Regions from separate parts of the Pseudoalteromonas sp. B160 genome, predicted to be linked through region 1. Evidence: predicted binding sites of a transcription regulator. Region 1 holds the regulator's gene; the other holds the start of a gene.

Region 1 (10,666 bases):
TTGTTGATCCTTCTAATGGTATGAGTGTGCCTGCTGTTGGGCAGTTTTATTTGATTCTAGCCACGCTATTATTCTTTGTATTTAATGGCCATTTAATGATGATCCAAATGGTAGTGCATAGCTTTGAGGTGCTACCAATCGACGGTAATTGGTGGGCGGTTGATCATTATTGGGACATAGTGACGTGGGGCGGCTGGATGTTTACTACCGCCTTGGTGTTATCTTTGGCGCCTTTAACAGCTATGCTGGTGATTAATATGTCGTTTGGTGTGATGACCCGTGCAGCACCGCAGTTAAACATTTTTTCAATCGGTTTTCCGTTTACCTTGGTTGCAGGTTTAGTCATTATTTGGGCAACCTTAGGTAACTTTGTTACTCAATTTGAATTTCAATGGCTAAAAATGATTGAGTTAATGTGTACTTTAGTTGGTTGTTCCCCATAGGAGAGAGTGATGGCTGAAGATTCAGGTCAAGAAAAAACCGAAGAACCCACGGGGAAAAAAGTAGACGACGCGAAAAAGAAAGGCCAGGTTGCGCGCTCAAAAGAGCTTGGCACCATGTTTGTACTTATTTTTTCAGCGATTTCATTACTTATGTACGGACCTGAGATTGGCAAGGGACTGTATAATATAATGGGTCGCATGCTCAGTTTGAACCGCAATGAAACCTACGATACTACGAAAATGTTTTCTGTGTGGGGAGCGGTGGCCGATGCGCTAGTATTTCCGATGGCGATGTTCGTGTTTATTATTGTGTTGGCGGGTATCATAGGTAATACCTTGTTAGGTGGTTTTAACTTTAGTTGGGAGGCGGCAGCACCCAAAGCCAGTAAAATGTCACCAGCAAAAGGTATAAAGCGGATGTTAGGTCCACAAGCGGGCGTCGAGTTGGTGAAATCGATTTTAAAGTTTGTGGTCGTGGCGGGCTTTGCCATTTTTTTGATCAACACCTTCTTTGATGAAATTCTTCATCTGAGTATTGAAAGTGCGCCGGGCAATATCATTCATGCCTTAGAGATACTCGCATGGATGTTTTTAGGGCTGACCTGCACCTTAACCATTATTGCTGCGATTGATGCGCCATATCAAAGCCATAAACATCACAAAGAATTAAAAATGACTCTACAAGAAGTCAAAGATGAATATAAAAATTCTGAAGGTGATCCGCAAATTAAAGCGCGTATAAGACAAACGCAAAGACAAATGTCGCAGCGACGCATGATGCAGGATGTGCCAGATGCCGATGTAGTTGTTACCAACCCTACTCATTACTCTGTGGCATTAAAGTACGACACAGAGCGCGCTGGCGCGCCTATATTAGTTGCCAAAGGCGTTGATGAGATGGCGATGCAAATTAGAAAAATAGCCATAGGTAACGAGGTACCCATTGTAGAGTCCCCCATGCTTACTCGAGCACTGTATCATACTGCCGAAGTAGGAGAACAAATCCCTGACCAACTATTTACTGCAGTCGCACAAGTTTTAGCTTATGTATTTCAGCTTAAACGCTTTCAAAAAGGCCGTGGTAAACGCCCTACAAAATTGAATAAAACACTCCCAATTCCAGATGCCTATAAGTATTGATTTGAATAATCAGTATTCTTTTAAGCTCGTAATTAATAACTTGGAATAGTTATTGCAAATTCCGTTTAGTGTCAATTTTTTGAAATTGTAGAATTATGGAATTTAAAGCTGTATTACAACAACTTAATAAAGATAAAAAAGAGTATTTAAAAGGTGTTGGTACACCTTTGCTGGTGCTCGCTGCGCTGGGCATGGTGATTTTACCGTTACCGCCATTTTTACTCGACATTCTTTTCTCGTTTAATATAGCTTTAGCATTAGTGGTGTTGTTAGTGACAGTTTACACCATGAAGCCTGTTGAATTTGGGATGTTTCCCGCAGTACTATTGATTGCAACTATTATGCGTTTGGCACTAAATGTTGCCAGTACCGAAGTGGTGCTGCTTGAAGGCCATAACGGTGGCGATTCCGCAGGTAAAGTAATCGAAGCTTTTGGTTCAGTGGTAATTGGTGGCAACTACGCAGTTGGTTTAGTGGTGTTTTTGATTTTGATCATCATCAACTTTGTGGTAATCACCAAAGGCGCAGGCAGGATCTCTGAGGTATCGGCACGCTTTACCTTAGATGCGATGCCAGGCAAACAAATGGCCATTGATGCCGACTTGAATGCGGGTTTTATTAGTGCAGAGCAAGCACGAGACCGCCGTGAAGAAGTCACCCGTGAAGCGGACTTTTATGGCTCGATGGATGGTGCGAGTAAGTTTGTAAAAGGTGATGCGATTGCTGGTATAGTGATACTGATCATCAATATTGTTGGCGGCTTGTTTGTTGGTATGATCCAGCATGATTTAAGCTTTGGTAACGCAATGGAAGTGTATACCTTACTGACCATTGGTGATGGTCTAGTTGCACAATTACCATCATTACTGTTATCTATTGGCACTGCAATTGTTGTTACTCGTCAAAATGAATCGCTCAATATGGGCGATCAATTTAAGAAACAACTCGGTAACGAAAAATCATTATTTATTGCTTCGGGTATTTTAATCGTGATGGGTTTGGTCCCGGGTATGCCACATTTTGCCTTTTTAAGCCTTGGTGCTTTACTTGGTTATTTAGCGTATTACACCCAGCAAAGTAAGCTTAAAGAAGCGGCTGCTAAGGAAGCAGAAGCTGCCAATGGCGGTGCAACAGGCACTGGTGTTGCTAACAAGCAAGAGCAAAAAGAGCTAGGTTGGGATGATGTACAACAAGTTGATGTAATTGGCCTCGAAGTTGGCTATCGCTTAATTCCATTAGTTGATCAATCACAAGGTGGCGAATTATTAAACCGAATTAAAGGAGTACGTAAAAAGTTATCTCAAGAACTTGGTTTTTTAATTCCACCGGTGCATATTCGCGATAACTTAGAGTTAGACCCAAATGCATACAGAATTACCATGATGGGTGTTTCAAGTGGTGAGGGCGAGCTTAAGCACGGTGATGAGTTGGCTATTAATCCTGGCCAAGTATTTGGTCCAATAAAAGGGATTGCTACTAAAGATCCTGCCTTTGGTCTAGACGCTATTTGGATCAAACCAGATCAAAAAGATGAAGCACAATCACTCGGTTATACCGTGGTTGATGCAGCGACTGTGGTAGCAACGCATATTAGTCAGTTACTAACTAACAGCGCGGCCTTGTTACTCGGCCACGAGGAAGTGCAAAATCTATTAGATATGCTGGCAAAAAGTCATCCTCGTTTAGTTGAAGGGCTAGTGCCAGATATTTTACCACTAACAGCAATTGTTAAAGTATTACAAAATTTATTAAATGAAGGCGTTGCTATTCGCGATATGCGTTCAATTGTACAAACCCTTGTTGAGTATGGCCCTCGAAGCCAAGATCCTGATGTATTAACCGCAGCAGTGCGAATTTCACTGCGCAGATTAATTGTTCAAGACGCGGTTGGAATGTCATCAGAAATCCCTGTCATAACCTTGGCGCCTGAGTTGGAACAGATGTTGCATCAGTCACTACAAAATGCAGGCGACGAAGGTGCCGGAATAGAGCCAGGACTTGCAGAGCGACTTCAACAATCATTAAATGAAGCGCATCAAAACCAAGAAATGGCCGGTGAACCTTCGATATTGCTAACGTCAGGAATGTTACGCACTGTGTTATCTCGTTTTGTTAAGTACACCATTCCAGGATTGCGAGTGATGTCTTATCAAGAGGTACCAGACGAAAGACAGATCAAGATTGTCAGCTCAGTAGGCCAATAATCGGATTTTAAAGGGGTTGAACCATGAAAATAAAACGTTTTTTTGCTAAAGATATGCGCACCGCACTGAAAGAAGTTAAAGATGAACTCGGTGTAGATGCTGTAATCATGTCAAATAAAAAATTAGCCAATGGGGTAGAGATTGTTGCCGCCGTTGATTATGAAAAAGCAGCCCCGAAAGCACCGGCACAACCACATGTTGCTAAGGCGCAACCGCAAACGAATGCTAACTTTGTTAAACCTGCGCCACAACGTGCGCAGCATGAGCCGCAAGCTGCGGTAGCTGATAGCTTACAAGCATTATTAGAGCGCCAATCACCGCGTCCACGCTCACCTGAGCTTGCGTCTATGTTTAGCCAGTCAGGGATTGATACATCTACTCAGTATCAACCACAGCAACAACATCAAGCACAGCAAGCTCGCCATGAACCACAAGCGCATAGTGATTTTGCTCGTCGCGATACTGCGCCGCGTCCACAAACGCAAGCACATAGCTTAGGTTTTGATGATGATCTAGAAAGTGGTTTTGATGATTTAGATACTCCGATGCCAACAAAAAGTGCAGCCAAAACAGATGAAATCACCGCTATGCGTGATGAAATGGCTGCGATGCGTCAATTACTTGAGTATCAGGTATCGGGTTTGATGCAACAAGATTTAGCGCGTCGCGATCCTACTCGCGCATGCATGATCGATCGTTTAGTTGGAATGGGTATCGACAGTGAAGTTGCAGAGCAAATGGCCTGCTTTATTCCGGACGATGTGTCACGTCAGCAAGCCTGGCAAGCACTATTGCAAATGGTTGAAAACCAAATGCATACTACAAATAACGAAATCCTTCGCCAAGGCGGGGTATATGCACTTGTTGGTCCTACTGGGGTAGGTAAAACTACAACCGTGGCAAAACTTGCAGCCCTTGGCGCACAAAAATATGGTGCAGATAAAGTTGCGCTAATTACCACTGATACTTACCGTATTGGCGCTTATGAACAGTTAGCTACTTATGGCCGGATCATCGGTTGTGGTGTAAAACAAGTTAAAGATGCCAATGAATTAGCAGAAGTTTTATATCATTTACGAAATAAGCGTCTAGTATTAATAGATACCGCGGGAATGAGCCAACGTGATTTACGTTTAACTGAGCAGCTAAATACATTAATGCGTAATCAACGTGTCGATATTCGCAATTATTTAGTGCTCAGTGCGACCGCACAAATTAATGTTTTACAAGAAACCGTAAGACATTTTAAGAAGGTACAATTAAGTGGCTGTATTTTCACTAAATTAGACGAATCATTAAGTTTAGGTGAGATTATTAGTATAGCGATTCAAAATCGCCTTCCAATAGGGTATCTTACTAACGGTCAGCGCGTTCCAGAGGACATTCGGGTCGCCAATGCAGAGAAATTAGTAAAAAAAGCAGAACAATTGTATTTAAAAAGAACAAAAGCACAACATTCACGACGCCAAGCAGTAGCGTCAAGCACAGTAGGGATGTATGATTAACACAGTATTAGATCAAGCAAGTGGCCTGCGTAAAATGAGTCAAAACAATAATAACGGCGTTAAAGTTATCGCTGTAACAGGTGGTAAAGGTGGCGTAGGGAAAACTAACGTCTCACTTAACACTGCGATTGCGTTGGGTCAGCTCGGAAACCGAGTGTTAGTTCTGGATGCCGATTTGGGTTTAGCAAATTGTGATGTGATGTTAGGGCTTCGGGTTGAACGTAATCTATCTCATGTACTATCAGGTGAATGTGAGCTCGATGAAATTTTAGTTGAAGGGCCTGCAGGAATTAAAATAGTACCAGCGACGTCAGGCTCACAAAGTATGGTGGAACTTTCTCCATCAGAACATGCTGGATTAATTCGTGCTTTTAGTGAGTTGAATACCGAATTTGATATATTAATTGTTGATACTGCTGCTGGTATCTCTGACATGGTATTAAGTTTTTCGCGCGCAGCGCAAGATGTCATGGTAGTAGTATGTGATGAACCGACCTCAATAACCGACGCTTATGCATTAATCAAAGTGTTGAGTCGTGAGCATGGTGTGTATAAGTTTAAAATAGTTGCTAATATGGTGCGCAGTATGCGTGAAGGCCACGAACTATTTGCTAAGCTCTCAAAAGTAACGGATCGCTTTTTGGATGTCTCAATGGAATTGGTTGCAACAGTCCCTTATGATGAAAACATGCGTAAAGCAACTCGTCGTCAAAAAGTAATTGTTGATTTATTTCCAAATTCTCCAGCGGCAATTGCATTTAAAACATTAGCGACAAAAGCAGTTAAATGGCCTATACCTAATCAACCATCTGGCCATTTAGAATTTTTCATAGAAAAATTAGTAAACGGCTAACTATGACGGCATCGGTGAATAAAGCGATGGGATATCAATCGACACAAAATTTAAATGTGATTGTTGAGCGACATGCTTCTTTAGTTAAAAAAGTGGCTTGTCATTTGATCGCTCGTTTACCCGCGAGTGTGCAACTCGATGATTTGATTCAATCGGGGATGATAGGGTTAATTGAAGCATCAAAAAACTTTGATGCGACTAAAGGTGCAAGCTTTGAAACCTTTGCAGGCATTCGTATTCGTGGTGCGATGCTGGATGAAATGCGCCGAGGTGATTGGGCTCCTCGCTCAGTGCACCGTAATAGCCGCAGAGTTGCTGAAGCGATTAGTGAGCTAGAAAGCAGCCTGAATCGAGAACCTAAAGATAGTGAAGTTGCTGAAAAACTTGATATTACGCTAGATGAGTACCATCATATTCTTAGTGATGTAAATTCAAGTAAGGTTTTAGGTATAGAAGACTTGGGAATTGATGAAGATGTTATCACACCAGTGGGACATGATTTAGCACTAGACAAGCCCTTTAATAACGTTAAAAATGAACGTTTTAATCAATCATTATTAACAGCTATACAATCTTTACCTGAACGAGATGGGTTAGTATTGTCGCTTTATTATAATGATGAAATGAATTTAAAAGAGATTGGACATATACTCGATGTAAGCGAATCGCGTGTGAGTCAGATACATGGTCAGGCGATGATTAAGCTCAAAGCAAAAATCAATGACTGGATTAACTAGTAGTAAGTAAATATAGGTTCAGACCTCACCGGAGGATGTTTTGGATAAAAACATGAAAATTCTTGTTGTTGATGATTTTTCGACGATGAGACGTATTATCAAAAATCTGTTAAGAGATTTGGGTTTTACAAATGTACAAGAAGCTGATGATGGCTCAACAGCTTTACCGATGTTGCAGAATCAAGAATTTGATTTTGTAGTAACAGATTGGAACATGCCTGGCATGCAAGGAATTGACCTCTTGCGCGCTATCAGGGCCGATGACAGCCTGAAACACATCCCTGTTTTAATGGTAACAGCAGAAGCTAAAAAAGAACAAATTGTTGCTGCTGCACAAGCTGGTGTTAACGGCTATATCGTTAAACCATTTACAGCCGCAACACTGAAAACCAAATTGGAAAAAGTGTTTGAGCGTTTAGGTTAAATAAATAGGAGAGGCTTATGTCAGCACCAGCTGCGCCTCAGATCAGTTTAGAACAAGCCCGGCAGCTTGTGGTTTACCTTGAAAATGGTGAACAAGATAAAGCTGATCAGTTAATTATTGATGCGGCGTCAAAAGAGCAATCAGAATTATTTGCCGAAGTAGGCAAACTTACGCGTCAGCTTCATGATGCGTTGAAAAATTTTGAGCTTGATACACGTTTAGCTGATTTGACCAAAGACGCACTCCCCGATGCTAAGCAGCGTCTAAACTATGTTATGGAAATGACAGAGAACGCTGCTAATAAAACCATGGATGCTGTAGAAGCAAGTTTACCAATTGCCCAACAGCTTGCAGATGATATTTCAGACATTAAACCCACTTGGGATCGTTTAATGAATCGTGAAATTGAGCTAGGTGAGTTTAAAACATTATGCCACAGCTTAGATAAGTTCATGAATAGCTCGCAAACTAAAACGGATGAGTTGCAAGGACTCATGACCAATGTCTTGATGGCACAAGATTTTCAAGATTTAACAGGTCAAGTGATCCGTCGAGTGATAGAGCTTGTTAGAGAAGTAGAAGACAGCTTGATCCACTTGTTGACAGCATTTGGTAGCCAAGATGATAGCGAAACAAAAACAATAGCACCAGTCATTGAAAAACCGCCTGCTGAAAATACACTTGCAGGCCCTGAAGGAGCCAATTATTGATAAAGAATCTCGTGATGATGTTGTCTCAGGACAAGATGATGTTGATGATTTATTATCAAGCTTGGGCTTCTAAGAGGAGAGAACTGCATGAGCTTTGAAGTCGATGAAGATATTTTACAAGATTTTCTAGTAGAGGCTGGAGAAATTCTTGAGCTTTTGTCAGAACAGCTGGTGGAGCTTGAAAATAACCCAGATGATACCGAATTACTCAATGCAATTTTCCGTGGTTTTCATACGGTAAAAGGCGGCGCAGGTTTTTTAAGCATGACTGAGCTAGTTGACGCTTGTCACGGTGCAGAAAACGTTTTCGATTTATTGCGTCAAGGTGTTCGTAAGGTTAATTCTGAGCTGATGGACGTGATCTTGCAAGCGCTCGATACTATCAACGAAATGTTTGCGACCATCCAAAGCCGAGAAAAACCAGAACCTGCAAATCCAGAGTTGCTGGCTGTTTTACATAAATTGGGATTGCCGCCAACTGCTGAAGAACTAACTGGCGCTGCTGAGCCTGCAGACGATACTCCTGTTGTTGATGCTGATGCTATTTTAGATGATTCTGATGATCCATTTGCATTTGACTTGTTATTTGATGGTCAAGTTGATAGCGATAAAAAAGATGTTCAAATCGATGATATATCAGAAGATGAATTTGAAAGTTTGCTAGATGAGCTGCATGGAAAAGGACAAAGTCCTGTAACTCCAGCAGTAACAGTTAGCAATGAGTCATCAAATAGTGATATTACTGATGACGAATTCGATAATTTATTAGATGAATTACATGGTGTTGGTAGCTTTGGTTTGGTCAGTAATAAAGATGCTGCAAGCACCGAAAATACTGCGCCTAAACCGCCCCAAGCGTCATCAGAGCCAACTAAAAGTAATAGTCCAGACGAGATCAGCGATGATGAGTTTGAAGCATTATTAGATGAATTGCACGGCAAAGGGAGTGCACCACAAGCAGTTGCAGATACTGAGCCAACACCCGCTCAAAAACCAGCCCCTCCCCCAGCACCTGTTGCCGCAGCTAAACCTGCGCCTAAACCAGCAGTGTCTGAGCCTGCGAAAGCGGCTGAAAAGCCAGCTCCAGCGACAGCTGTTGCGAAAAAATCAGTTCCACCACAAGCTGATACCACTGTGCGCGTTGATACAAAACGCCTTGATCAAATAATGAATATGGTCGGTGAACTTGTGCTAGTGCGCAATCGCCTAGTCAGTTTAGCAACCAATACTGAAAGTGAAGCGATGGGTAAAGCCATTTCAAACCTTGATGTAGTAACTGCGGACTTGCAAGGTGCGGTGATGAAAACGCGGATGCAACCGATCAAGAAAGTGTTCGGTCGTTTCCCTCGCGTAGTACGTGATTTAGCCCGCAGTTTGAAAAAAGATATCAATTTATTGCTCGTGGGTGAAGAAACTGATTTAGATAAAAACTTAGTTGAGGCACTGGCAGATCCTTTAGTCCACTTGGTGCGTAACTCTGTAGACCACGGTATTGAAATGCCTGATGTGCGTGAAGCGGCAGGTAAAGCAAGGACTGGGACTGTAACTTTATCAGCATCGCAAGAAGGTGATCATATTTTGCTTACCATCCGAGATGATGGTGCTGGTATGGATCCCGAAAAGCTGAAAAAAATAGCAATTAATAAAGGGGTGCTTGATCACGAGCAAGCTGCTCGATTATCTGATACAGAAGCCTATAACCTTATTTTTGCACCAGGCTTTTCCACCAAAGAACAGATCTCTGATATTTCGGGTCGTGGTGTGGGTATGGATGTGGTGAAAACCAAAATTACCCAACTAAATGGTTCTGTGAGTATTCAATCTGAGCTAGGTGTAGGTACAATCCTAGAAATTAAAGTTCCGTTAACGTTGGCTATTTTGCCGACATTGATGGTGGTTGTCGGTGAGCAAACATTTGCATTACCACTGGCTGGTGTTAATGAAATATTCCACCTAGATCTAACTAAAACGAATGTAGTTGATGGCCAATTAACCATTATTGTTCGTAAGAAAGCACGACCGTTGTTTTATTTAGAACATTGGTTAGTCAAAGGTGCTGACAGATCATTACGCAAAGCTCAAGGCCATGTTGTAATTGTACAAATAGGTACGCAACAAGTTGGTTTTGTAGTGGATTCATTGATTGGTCAAGAAGAAGTTGTTATTAAACCGCTTGATGCTTTACTACAAGGAACACCTGGTATGGCAGGTGCAACGATCACGTCTGACGGTGGTATAGCGCTAATCTTAGATGTTCCAAACCTGTTAAAACATTACGCAGGTTAGTCCAATTCTTATCTTATTGTGAGAGCTATATATGGCTCTCACAGATAAAATTTACATAGAGTATGCCAATGGCAGTTAAAGTTTTAGTTGTTGATGATTCAAGTTTCTTTCGCCGCAGGGTGAGCGAAATACTCGAGCAAGATAAGGATATTGAAGTAATTGGTTTTGCGGTAAATGGCAGAGAAGCGGTAGACAAGACAAATCAATTGCGTCCAGATGTAATCACTATGGATGTTGAAATGCCTGTCCTTGATGGTATTAGTGCTGTAAAAGAGATCATGGCAGCAAATCCAACCCCAATTCTGATGTTCTCTTCCTTGACCCGTGATGGCGCAACAGCAACCTTAGACGCACTTGATGCGGG
Region 2 (10,666 bases), 2.5 Mb from region 1:
CATCAGGATTATCGGCACTAACAGCGCTACAAATTAATAATAATGACAAACCACTGACAAATTCGCTTTTATGTTTCATCACTAACCTTTATAAATTGTAATAAAAAAAGCCGACGTGAATCGGCTTGAATTCATTATGATTATTGAATAGGTGATAAATCCAGACCATCAACTATATACAAGGTATTACCATCAACGACAGTATTATTAGTATCTAAATACTTTTGCCCTAACGGCCCTCCAATAGTGGCTTCAGACCAAGTAGCAAAGTCATCATCATTAATCACCCCCAAACGCGTATTATCGATAAGCCATAAACCTTCCATCTTGTCATGTGGGTAAGAAACTTCGTTAACCATATCAACAACTGGCGATGTGCTTTTTGTCACTGGTAAGATATTCTTTGCAGCTAGTTCAGCCCAACCTGCATCATAATCAACTGCATCATTTATAACTTGCTCTATTGTTTTACCTGCAATGATTAAACCTAAATTGCTATTTTGTTCAATATCCCCCATTGCTGCAACTGCTTCTAAATCGGTCGCACCGCTGATATCAATCTTATAAACATGCTTTTGTGCTGTCTCATCACCTTTGTTATAAAAAGCACCGTCACGTTCAAGTACTAAGAAGCTCGTGTTGCTAAGCGCTTTAATTGCTGAGTTAGAATTCGACCCTTTAACCTGTCGATACAAATATTGCGAAATATTGCCAGTTTCTAAATCAACAGTGACAATACGAGTTAAATCTGTACGGTTTTTACTCGGATTATCCAAGCTTGATTGCATAATGCCGACTAATGTTTTCTGATCAGGTGTGATCGCTAACCCCTCCATACCACGGTTAGCCCATCGATTAGCAAACTCTGCTGGTAAGTTAATCTTCAAACCGTAATCAGTATTAATAGCATCTGTACGTATGTCTGCGGTAAATGCATTAATACGGCCAATTTCTTTACCGTTAGCATCATAATGCACCATGTGTGGACCATACTCATCGCTAACCCAGAAAGTACCATCTTTTAAAGCAGCTAAACCTTCGGCATCCAAACCATAATCATCATAAACTGCAGGGTTAGTAACTTCGTCATACGGCTGCGTCATATCTGCGCGAATAACTTCGCCATCAGTCGTATACGGTACTTCACCTGTTCCACCTAATGCAGCTGAATTTGGTAGGCCACTAATATTGTTACCATCACGATCTTTGAGCAAAATATCTTTAATCTTAGCGATATCACCCGTTGACTGAACTGCAAATAAACCAATACGCGGCGTGTAGTCAGGTGTTGGGAACTTCTTACCATTACCGTGAGGTGCGCCCTCTTGAGAGGTTCGATAATTAGAATTAGGACCACGATCAGTTAAAGCATAAAATTGTGTCGTATTCATCGGGTGACCATCCATATCAGAGCCGTAACCACCATTGCGTACCTCAAAAGTAGATCCTGGGTAATAATAATTTTCTAGTTCGTTGCGCATTACGGTATAAGATAGACGCTCACCGGTACTCCCAAAATTATCAGGGTTACAAAGAAAGGACGTACTTGTAACCTCTGTTGTGGCTAAAGCACCATTGCGGTCGGCATCCAAACCCGAATCAATTTTTATGCCGCCCATCCAACAGTTGCTATCGCCCATATTCAACTCTGTTTGCATAACTAAGCTGTTTAATCCAACAGCACCGTCTATACCGCCATTACCATTCGTGCCATCTGTCCCATTAGCACCGTCTTTACCATCACTACATGCGCCTAGTAATACTGTTACTAAAACGAACGATAGGTTTAGTTTAAATTTTTTCACAACAACTCCATTTATACTTTTTATAATTAGAGTGGTCATAGTAAGCAGTAAAAATGACAGCAATTAATGCCTAATAATTACTAACTTGAACTTTCAATGAAACTTGCATGACAAATTCATAGTTGATTATGAATAAACATCAAATAAAGAGGCTCTTCAATCGATTACAAGTAACTAACGGACTTATTTAAGCGCTGAGCAGCTTAAGCACATTCGCTTCCTCACGCTGCATTGCCTGACGTTCATGGGCATACAACTGCGCTAATTTAATCTCTGACAATGGCGTTTTAGCACTTACCAGAGTTAGCTCTAAATTAGGCTGCACATGACTAAATACATAATGAACTCGCGCAATATGAAATTCTGAACTGACTAAAATGGCCGCGGTTATATGTTCCGCTATAAGTATTGGCTTAGTGAGTAACGCATCCTCAAAGGTAAAGCGGCTTAGTGCCACCGGTAAAAAAGCAGATTCGGGTATGCCAAGTTCAATTAAGTAACTTTTAGTATATTCACCATGGGCGTGGTTAGTGGTATTAAAATGTGCGCCAAACCCGCCAGTGCACAATACCTTAACAGAGGGGTTTGCTTGGTATATTTGATAAGCTCGCTGACAACGGCTTTTTGCTATTACTGATAAACTACCATCGTTGTTATTTGGCCCACCTAAAACAATCAGTGCCGTTTTAATTTCGCTATTCGTCGCTGCTCTCATTACGCGATTCTCAATTGTTTTTTATTCTTTGGCTATCAGCTTAAAACTATTTTTGCGGTTTGCAATTAATCATTAGGTCAAACGGCTTTTCCTTGAGACAATCCACACTGTTATTTTTAAAACATGGTTCTTTATGAAACTATTAGTTAGAAACTTATCACGTACTATCACTGAACATGAGATCCGCGTACTTTTTACTGAACACGGTAAAGTAGCCGATTGTAATTTAGTACTAGATAAAGAAACCGGCCAATCGAAAGGCTTTGCCTTTGTAGAAATGCCAAACGATGCAGAAGCTGCTGTAGCAATAAAAGCATTGAATCAAAGTACTGTTGATAAAAGCAAGATCCGCGTAAAGAAAGCTGACGCTTAAACGTGTTATTTTGTTGCAAAAGGCCAGCACTCTTCGCTGGCTTTTAGCTTTTCCCCACACAACTTCTGCGCCAGTCCCTTTCACCCAACGAAATTTAATTCAATCACTAAATCATAGTACCCAAAATCAACTAATTGTATTTTATAAAAATATCTGCGCTTCATGGCAAAAAACTAGACAGCAAAACCGACACCCCATATAGTCACAGTATGTATCCTTAAAAACCTGCAATTATGTCTCCTCTTTTTAAATCACTCAGTATAACTCTATTATTGGGCTTAACTGGCTGTTCAGAGCCTACTCAAGAACAGGCAACGCTTGACAATACAACCAGTGTAAATTTAAGCAATATTAAACAACATATTAAAACCCTTGCCTCAGACGAATTTGAAGGACGCGGTCCATTAACGCGCGGTGAAGTAAAAACTGTGGGTTACTTAAGTGACCAATACCAAGCGCTTGGATTAACTGGCGCATATAATAATAAGTTTTTACAGCCGGTAAAAATGGCGATGGTAACCGCTGATCAAAACATGCAATTAAAAATTGGCGACTTGAGCTTTACCGCTGGAAAAGATTTTACGGCGCGAACGAAACAATTACAGCCACTTATTGATGTTCGTAATTCAGAGGTAGTATTTGTTGGTTATGGCATTAATGCGCCCGAGTATAATTGGAATGATTATAAAAATATTGATGTAACGGGTAAAACGGTTGTTGTGTTAGTAAATGATCCTGGGTTTGCTACGCAAAACGATGCGCTATTTACCGGCAACGCCATGACCTACTACGGTCGCTGGACTTACAAATACGAAGAAGCCGCTCGCCAAGGCGCAGCCGCAGTATTTATTGTGCACGAAACAGCGCCAGCTGCATATCCTTGGGGCGTAGTTGAAAGCTCAAATACAGGCACAAAATATACCTTGATGGATAACAACCTAAACGCATCAGAACTACCGGTAATGGGTTGGCTAACACTCGATGCAACCGAGCAGCTATTTAAATCAGCAAACTTGAGCTATCAACAATTAAAGCAACAAGCACTTAACGACGACTTTAAAGCTACTGCGCTTAATTTAACAGCAAACCTTGCATTTAAAAACGAAGTGTCACACGCTAAATCACACAATGTTGTTGCGCAATTAACGGGCAGTGAAGCGCCTGATGAATATATTGTGGTCAGCGCACATTGGGACCATTTTGGCACTAAGCAAACTGATAGCGGGCCAAAAATTTATAATGGTGCAGTTGATAATGCCTCAGGCAGTGCTGCCACAATTGAAATCGCTCGTATATTAAGTAACATGCATAAACAAAAACCGTTTAAGCGCTCGATTATTTTTGCAAACTTTACCGCCGAAGAAACAGGGTTAATTGGCTCAGAGCAATTTGCCAGTGGCGAACTTATCCCTACCAAGCAGATGGTCGCTCTGTTAAATATTGATGGTATGAATGTGCTAGATGGCACCGATTACATACTGCAATACGGCAAAGGCTTATCACAAATGGAAGACTACCTTAGCAAAGCCGCAAGCAAACAAGGCCGTCATGTAAAAATGGATCCCGTGCCACAAAACGGCCTATTCTTCCGATCAGATCACTTCTCACTAGCTAAACAAGGCGTACCTGGTTTACTGTTTATGAGTTTAGGTGATACAGATCCAGATTATATTGCTCATAAATACCATAAAGAAGCTGATGATTACTCTGCTCAGTGGTCATTAGGTGGTGTAAAACAAGACATCGAGTTAATTGTTGATATCGCATCACAATTGGCAAACAACGGTGATTGGCCAAAATGGCAAGCCGATTCAGATTTTAAAACTCGTCGCGCCCAAGACCGCGCAGAATAAATTAAGTTGAGTTGGGGTAGGCATTCATCGCCTACCCCATTTTTATTAATGCCCTTTCTTATTGCGTTGTGCGCTCAATAATAAGGTTTCGGCTTTTGCCCCTAAATACACATAAATAGCCAACGCAATCAATAGCCCTACAACCGCCAACATCATATAAATTGCCGGTAATAAATACTGCGACTGCCCCAGCGCTGCCTTAAACATCGTTAATAACGCTTCAATAGACACTGCAATTAAAATAGTTGAAATAAACCGTGTGATAGTGCGCCGCGTTGAACTGTGCCTAAAGATATCTTTATGCATTAAAATTTCTTCTTCGAGAATCGTTTTACCTAAATCAAATATTGCTAACGCGAGGGTGATAAAAATGATGATCGTAAACGGTTCGAGCGGATCATTTTCTATAGAGCGGACAAACAGTAAGCTATAAATATCACCAAACACCCTACCAAGTAAAAATAACACTAAGATAAATAAGCAACTGACAATAATGCCATAACCCGCTTTAAAAAATGGCGTCATCGTGGCGCGAGTACGATCCCCCATAATAAATTCGATTAATTGCGTTAGACATACATCAATCACTAAATAGCGATTTTCGCCATATGAAGCATGTAACGATTTTATTGCTGAAATACATAAGTGATTGGTCGCGATCGAAATATAGGGCGGCGTAAAACGAGTATGTTGCTGTTGTTGGATACCTTGAAAATACGGCCGTTCACTCAAATCCTGTGAATCGCCACGATTATTTAAGGTTTTCATATACTGACGTTTAAAGCAGACATTGTTACCTAGCTGCACGCCATTTTTATCTAAACAGTATTGTAATTCTAAAAATGGGTATTGAGCGATTAAATAACGATTATCTTGTTGTTTTTTAACACCGTCTTCTAAGCTTGCTAGCACTGAGTCAAGTAAGTCGTGGATCACGGTTTGATATTCTTGGTAACGTTCGACGCTACTGATATAACTCATTCTTGCCATGTGTTTGCTCCTAACTGCATAATTAAAAGTAATAGCAATTACAGAACCAACTTTACAAAAACTTATAAATCAATTAGTTGCATTATTTAAATAAAATAAAAAATCTATTTCGCACCAACCAGGTGCAAAATAAACTGCTGGACTTACTTTTTTGCAAGCATAAAAAATGGGCTACTTAGCCCATTCTTTCATTAAATCAATTACTTTTAAATTTCATCATCAGAGTCTTGCACTTGACGTTGTGCAGCTCTAGCAATGATTTCAACATAAAACGACTCTAAGCCTTGTTTTTCAATTTCGCTGATTGAGTTGCTAATTTCAGCAACGTGCACCACTTGGGCATCTTCAGCTGTGTTACCAAATTTACAATCAAATGCCCAGTAATCAGCATCAATTGGCAACGTTTTGTTACGCTCTCTTTTCAAATACTTTTTTACTTCATGCTTTGCAGCATCTACCATGCGAGGGTATTTGATTTTCTCGTGATTCAGCGTGAATGTTTTCTTCATTACGTTCCTAATTACCTTGATTTAATGATGATGGCAATAATACCAAGTAAATTGGAAATGCCATTTGGGGTCATTATAGCAATTGCATTTAGTTTGTGGATGCTTTTTTTACACTAAAATAAATAAAATATTTTTACCGATAATTATTACAGCTTAATATCACGCTTGGGCAAGGTGTAAGGGTTGATGAAGATCTGCATTATTAAGGCTATCGTAAAATGCAGCCGCATCCATTTGCGGATGATCCAGCTGTGTTTCTTTATCTAAATGACGCTTTCGCACGACTAGTTCGCAATTATCAATCACCATTAGTGGAATATGGTTTTTATCATCTCTGATCACTAATGGTTCCGGCGCAAGGCACGAACGTAAACGAATATCTGCCATGCTGCCTTGTTGTAATAGCTGTGCATTATGTTGGCCAATGAGCATATCAAATTCATCTGGAGCCAATGCTTGCTCAGGCCCTGCCCCTAATTGTTCACGTAATTGCGCTTCATTTGGTGTTGAAGCATGTGCATCAAATGGGGTTTTAGGGAGATGAAATTGACTAAAATCTAACACGTCATGAGAAAGCATTGCCAATAATAATGCAAACTCGCCACGACGGTGTTCTGAGACACTTTTGGCAAGACGATTGTTAAGTTGACTCTCTGTGATTAACAAATCATCGATTTGCATAGACTTTAGCCGATTGCAGTTAGTAATAGATATTTATCGGCTTTATTTAATATTTCTTTAGCTTTTTCTTTACTTAAATGCTCACTTTGCTATTATCAGCGCCGTTGCATTGGAGGGGTTCCCGAGCGGCCAAAGGGATCAGACTGTAAATCTGACGGCTCAGCCTTCGCTGGTTCGAATCCAGCTCCCTCCACCACTTTTCTTACCGCTAAGTTAAGTGGGCCAAATGCGACAAAATTAGTGTGGAGGGGTTCCCGAGCGGCCAAAGGGATCAGACTGTAAATCTGACGGCTCAGCCTTCGCTGGTTCGAATCCAGCTCCCTCCACCACTTTTCTTATCTATCAGCAAAACTTCATTCTTCGAACTTTATTCTAGCTAACTTTATTCTCGCTAACTTTATTCTCGCTAACTTTATTCTCGCTAACTTTATTCTCGCTAACTTTATCCTCGGTAACTTTATCCTCGGTAACTTTATCCTCGGTAACTTTATCCTCGGTAACTTTATCCTCGCTAACTTTACCCTCGCTAACTTTATCCTCGGTAACTTTATCCTCGGTAACTTTATCCTCGCTAACTTTATCCTCGCTAACTTTACCCTCGCTAACTTTACCCTCGGTAACTTTATCCTCGGTAACTTTCGGAGTTTTTCAAGTTAGTTGTCGCATCAAGTTAAATTTTATGCCGCCCGCACTTCTTCTTTTTTCTCTGGATTCAAATTTACTTCATTGATCATTGTCCAATTTCGAGACTTTCCTGACCAACGACTTGGATTCTGTAATTTCGCTATTTCATTAACCCGATGACGTTCCGCTAGGATCGCTTTATCTAAACCTAAATGACGCTGATTTGGCGTGACAAACTTAATACCGCTATGTAAATGTTCATCGTTGTACCAATCTACAAATCCGTTAACCCATTTCCTTGCGCTCGCGATATCTTCGAAGGCTTTTTCAGGGTATTCTGGGCGATACTTTAATGTTTTAAATAATGACTCAGAATACGGATTATCGTTACTCACAGATGGTCGGCTAAATGAAGGCACAATCCCTAACTCCTGCAATGTCGCTAATAACGTTGCTCCTTTCATTGGACTGCCATTATCTGAGTGCAACGTGACTTGCTCAGGTTTTACCTGCTCTCGCCTGCAAATATCTACCATTAAATCAGCCGCCAGTGTGCTTAGTTGTGTGTCATGAACCTGCCAACCAACTATTTTTCGACTATAAATATCCATCACTAAATATAAGTATAAAAACTGACCTTTAACTGCTGTCGGCAAATACGTGATATCCCATGTATAAATTTCGTTTGCACGTGTTGCCTTGAGCGCTTTTGGCTTTTTTATCTTTTTATTTGGTTTTACTTTTTCTCTGTGTGTTAGTAAGTTATGTGATTTCATAACGCGATAAAACGAACTTTCTGATGCTATCCACACACCTTTATCCAATAGTTTAGGGACTATCTTGCAGGGTGGTAAATGCCCGTACTCTATTGAATTAACCGTCTTAATTATACGCTGTTGCTCTAATTCAGTTAGCTTATTAGGTGGTCGTTTTATCGTACTTGTCCGCTTATCTATCATATCTTCAGCTTCAATCCAGCGTTGGATTGTTCTTGTCGTTAAACCAAGTAACTCACATGCTTTTGCTTGCCTTGCCCCTGATTTCTGAGCGTCTTTAATGAGCTTTATCAATTCATGGCGTTCAGTTGAGCTGGTTAATCGTCCTCGTTGAAACCCCAAAGCGCATCTGCTTTTTTGAGTACAAGTAAAGCGGCTGTTTCTGCTAATGCTTTATCTTTACGATTAAGCTCTTTTTGAAGCTGCTTAATTTCTTGTTTGAGCTGCTTGCTGTCTGATTTTACAGGCTTCGTTGCTGGCCCTTTAGCAAAATCTTGCTTCCATTGTTGAATATGATGCGGGTAAAGTCCTTTAGCACGACAATATTCATTAAGAGCTGTTTCATCTAAACTCGCACATTCAATAATGGCGTTGAGCCTGTCTTCTAAGCTCCAGTCATGAGGGCGTTTTTCTGTTGTCATGTGACTACCGTTATTTTTAGTTTCAAGTTCATGGTTTTTAGCAAGTGCAATCCACCGTTGTAGTGTTGAATAGCCGACGCCTAAATCATCAGCAATATCTTCTAGACGAACATCATCACATTGAGATAATGCTTTTTCAACAGCTTGAACTTTAAATTCTTGAGTAAATCGACGTCTCATTTTATCTGCCTCTATTAAAAAGTTAGAGGCGACAACTATCCTGACACAGGGGGCTTTATCCTCGGTAACTTTATCCTCGGTAACTTTATCCTCGGTAACTTTATCCTCGCTAACTTTACCCTCGGTAACTTTATCCTCGCTAACTCATTCGACTACCCATTGTAAACTCGCACCGTGTTGCCTTAACCATTTTGTTGCTTGCTTATAATCAGGATAAAACTCACTGACGCGCTGCCAAAATGCGGCACTGTGATTTAAATATTTCAAGTGAGCTAGTTCATGCACAATTACATAATCAATAATACTCTGCGGCGCACTGGCTAATAACAAATTAAAGGTCAATTCTCGTCGTCGATTACAACTGCCCCAACGACGCTTATAAGTATGAATGCGAATACTGCTAGGTAAAGCCTCTGCCATTTTTAGGCAATAAGCATGTACACGCATTTCAATATAATTTTCTAATTGCTCATGTAAAAAACTTTCGAGCAAGGTTTGGTACATTGGCTGCTGATGCTTAACCCGTCCAGAAAGATTTAGCTGTAACACATTCCCCTGCTGATTTTTTACTAGCTGCCATGCGCTGCGCGAGCTGACACCATAAGTCAGTATCATAGGTTGTGAAAAAACCAGTACGCGATTATCTTGTAATGGGTATTGGCGAGTATCAAGCATTTGACTTTGCTTATTAATTTGCGCATTGATCCAGTCAGTTTTACTTAGCAGCCAGCTTTCAAGTTCCTTTTTAGCAACCCCAACAGGCGCATAAACTGTGACACTTTGTTGCTGGACTTTGATAGCGACAGTTTTGCGGCGGCGACTACGTTTTAATGTATATTCAAACAAACCTAACTCTTGTAATTGACCGACAGTCATTGAACTAATTAACAGGTCACTATAATACCTTGCAAAATAACTGCTAATCTATAACTAAGTAGAATTAAATAAAGCGATATCAAACATGCCTGATAAGCCTTGTTGTCGTTATACCTCTCCCGATGGCCATCATTGTCAAGAAACAGACATGGGCTCAGGTTTTTGTTTTTGGCATGATGCCAAATTTGATAAGTCAGGCTTAGATCTGACCCAAAAATTAGAGCGCTATGCAAAAAAGGGAGGATTATTACAGGGATTGCAATTAAAACGCGCTAACCTCAATGGGCTTAATTTGATAAAACAAGATGATGAGGATGGTTTTGATTTATCTTACAGTAATTTTTATCGTGCAACGCTCACCAACGCTCACCTGTTTAATAATAAAATAGCCCACAGTTCACTGATGAAAGCCAACTTGCACGAAGCAAGCCTGCATTACTGCAACCTACAAGATACAAATTTATTGGGTATAAAACTAAACAACACCCGTATTGATAACATTGAGCTAGGCGCTGAACTATTACAGGAAAAACAAGCTAAAGCAGCGCTTAAACATACAGATAAAAGCGCAGCCCTTGACTTATTTGAACAATCAGAAGAAATATTTCGCAATTTACGTAAAGCATCAGAACAACAAGGCTTA

Evidence for each region. Region 1 encodes FliA, which starts transcription of late flagellar genes. Its sites were predicted from a motif close to CTAAAGNTNNNNNNNNNNNNGCCGATA; they were not measured.
Region 2: a site for FliA is predicted at 6,961-6,987, ahead of P4S61_RS02780 (VC2046/SO_2500 family protein). Genes of this name have one in related genera too.

The regions. Positions count from the first base shown of each region.
Region 1 is NZ_JARLUX010000001.1:3,089,858-3,100,523, forward strand. Features, by position in the region: gene fliR (flagellar biosynthetic protein FliR) at 1-443, shown strand, start outside; gene flhB (flagellar biosynthesis protein FlhB) at 453-1,583, shown strand; gene flhA (flagellar biosynthesis protein FlhA) at 1,679-3,787, shown strand; gene flhF (flagellar biosynthesis protein FlhF) at 3,811-5,292, shown strand; gene P4S61_RS14490 (MinD/ParA family ATP-binding protein) at 5,285-6,145, shown strand; gene P4S61_RS14495 (RNA polymerase sigma factor FliA) at 6,172-6,882, shown strand; gene cheY (chemotaxis response regulator CheY) at 6,923-7,306, shown strand; partial or broken gene P4S61_RS14505 (protein phosphatase CheZ) at 7,324-8,089, shown strand; gene P4S61_RS14510 (chemotaxis protein CheA) at 8,104-10,302, shown strand; partial or broken gene P4S61_RS14515 (protein-glutamate methylesterase/protein-glutamine glutaminase) at 10,371-10,666, shown strand, end outside.
Region 2 is NZ_JARLUX010000001.1:578,216-588,881, forward strand. Features, by position in the region: gene P4S61_RS02750 (esterase-like activity of phytase family protein) at 141-1,805, opposite strand; gene P4S61_RS02755 (YdcF family protein) at 1,993-2,520, opposite strand; gene P4S61_RS02760 (RNA recognition motif domain-containing protein) at 2,654-2,893, shown strand; gene P4S61_RS02765 (M28 family metallopeptidase) at 3,127-4,746, shown strand; gene P4S61_RS02770 (general glycosylation pathway protein) at 4,792-5,736, opposite strand; gene P4S61_RS02775 (DUF6172 family protein) at 5,943-6,245, opposite strand; gene P4S61_RS02780 (VC2046/SO_2500 family protein) at 6,405-6,926, opposite strand; tRNA gene P4S61_RS02785 (tRNA-Tyr) at 7,038-7,122, shown strand; tRNA gene P4S61_RS02790 (tRNA-Tyr) at 7,171-7,255, shown strand; one part of gene P4S61_RS02795 (IS3 family transposase) at 7,604-8,670, opposite strand; one part of gene P4S61_RS02795 (IS3 family transposase) at 8,670-9,147, opposite strand; gene P4S61_RS02800 (M48 family metallopeptidase) at 9,292-10,023, opposite strand; gene P4S61_RS02805 (ion channel) at 10,109-10,666, shown strand, end outside.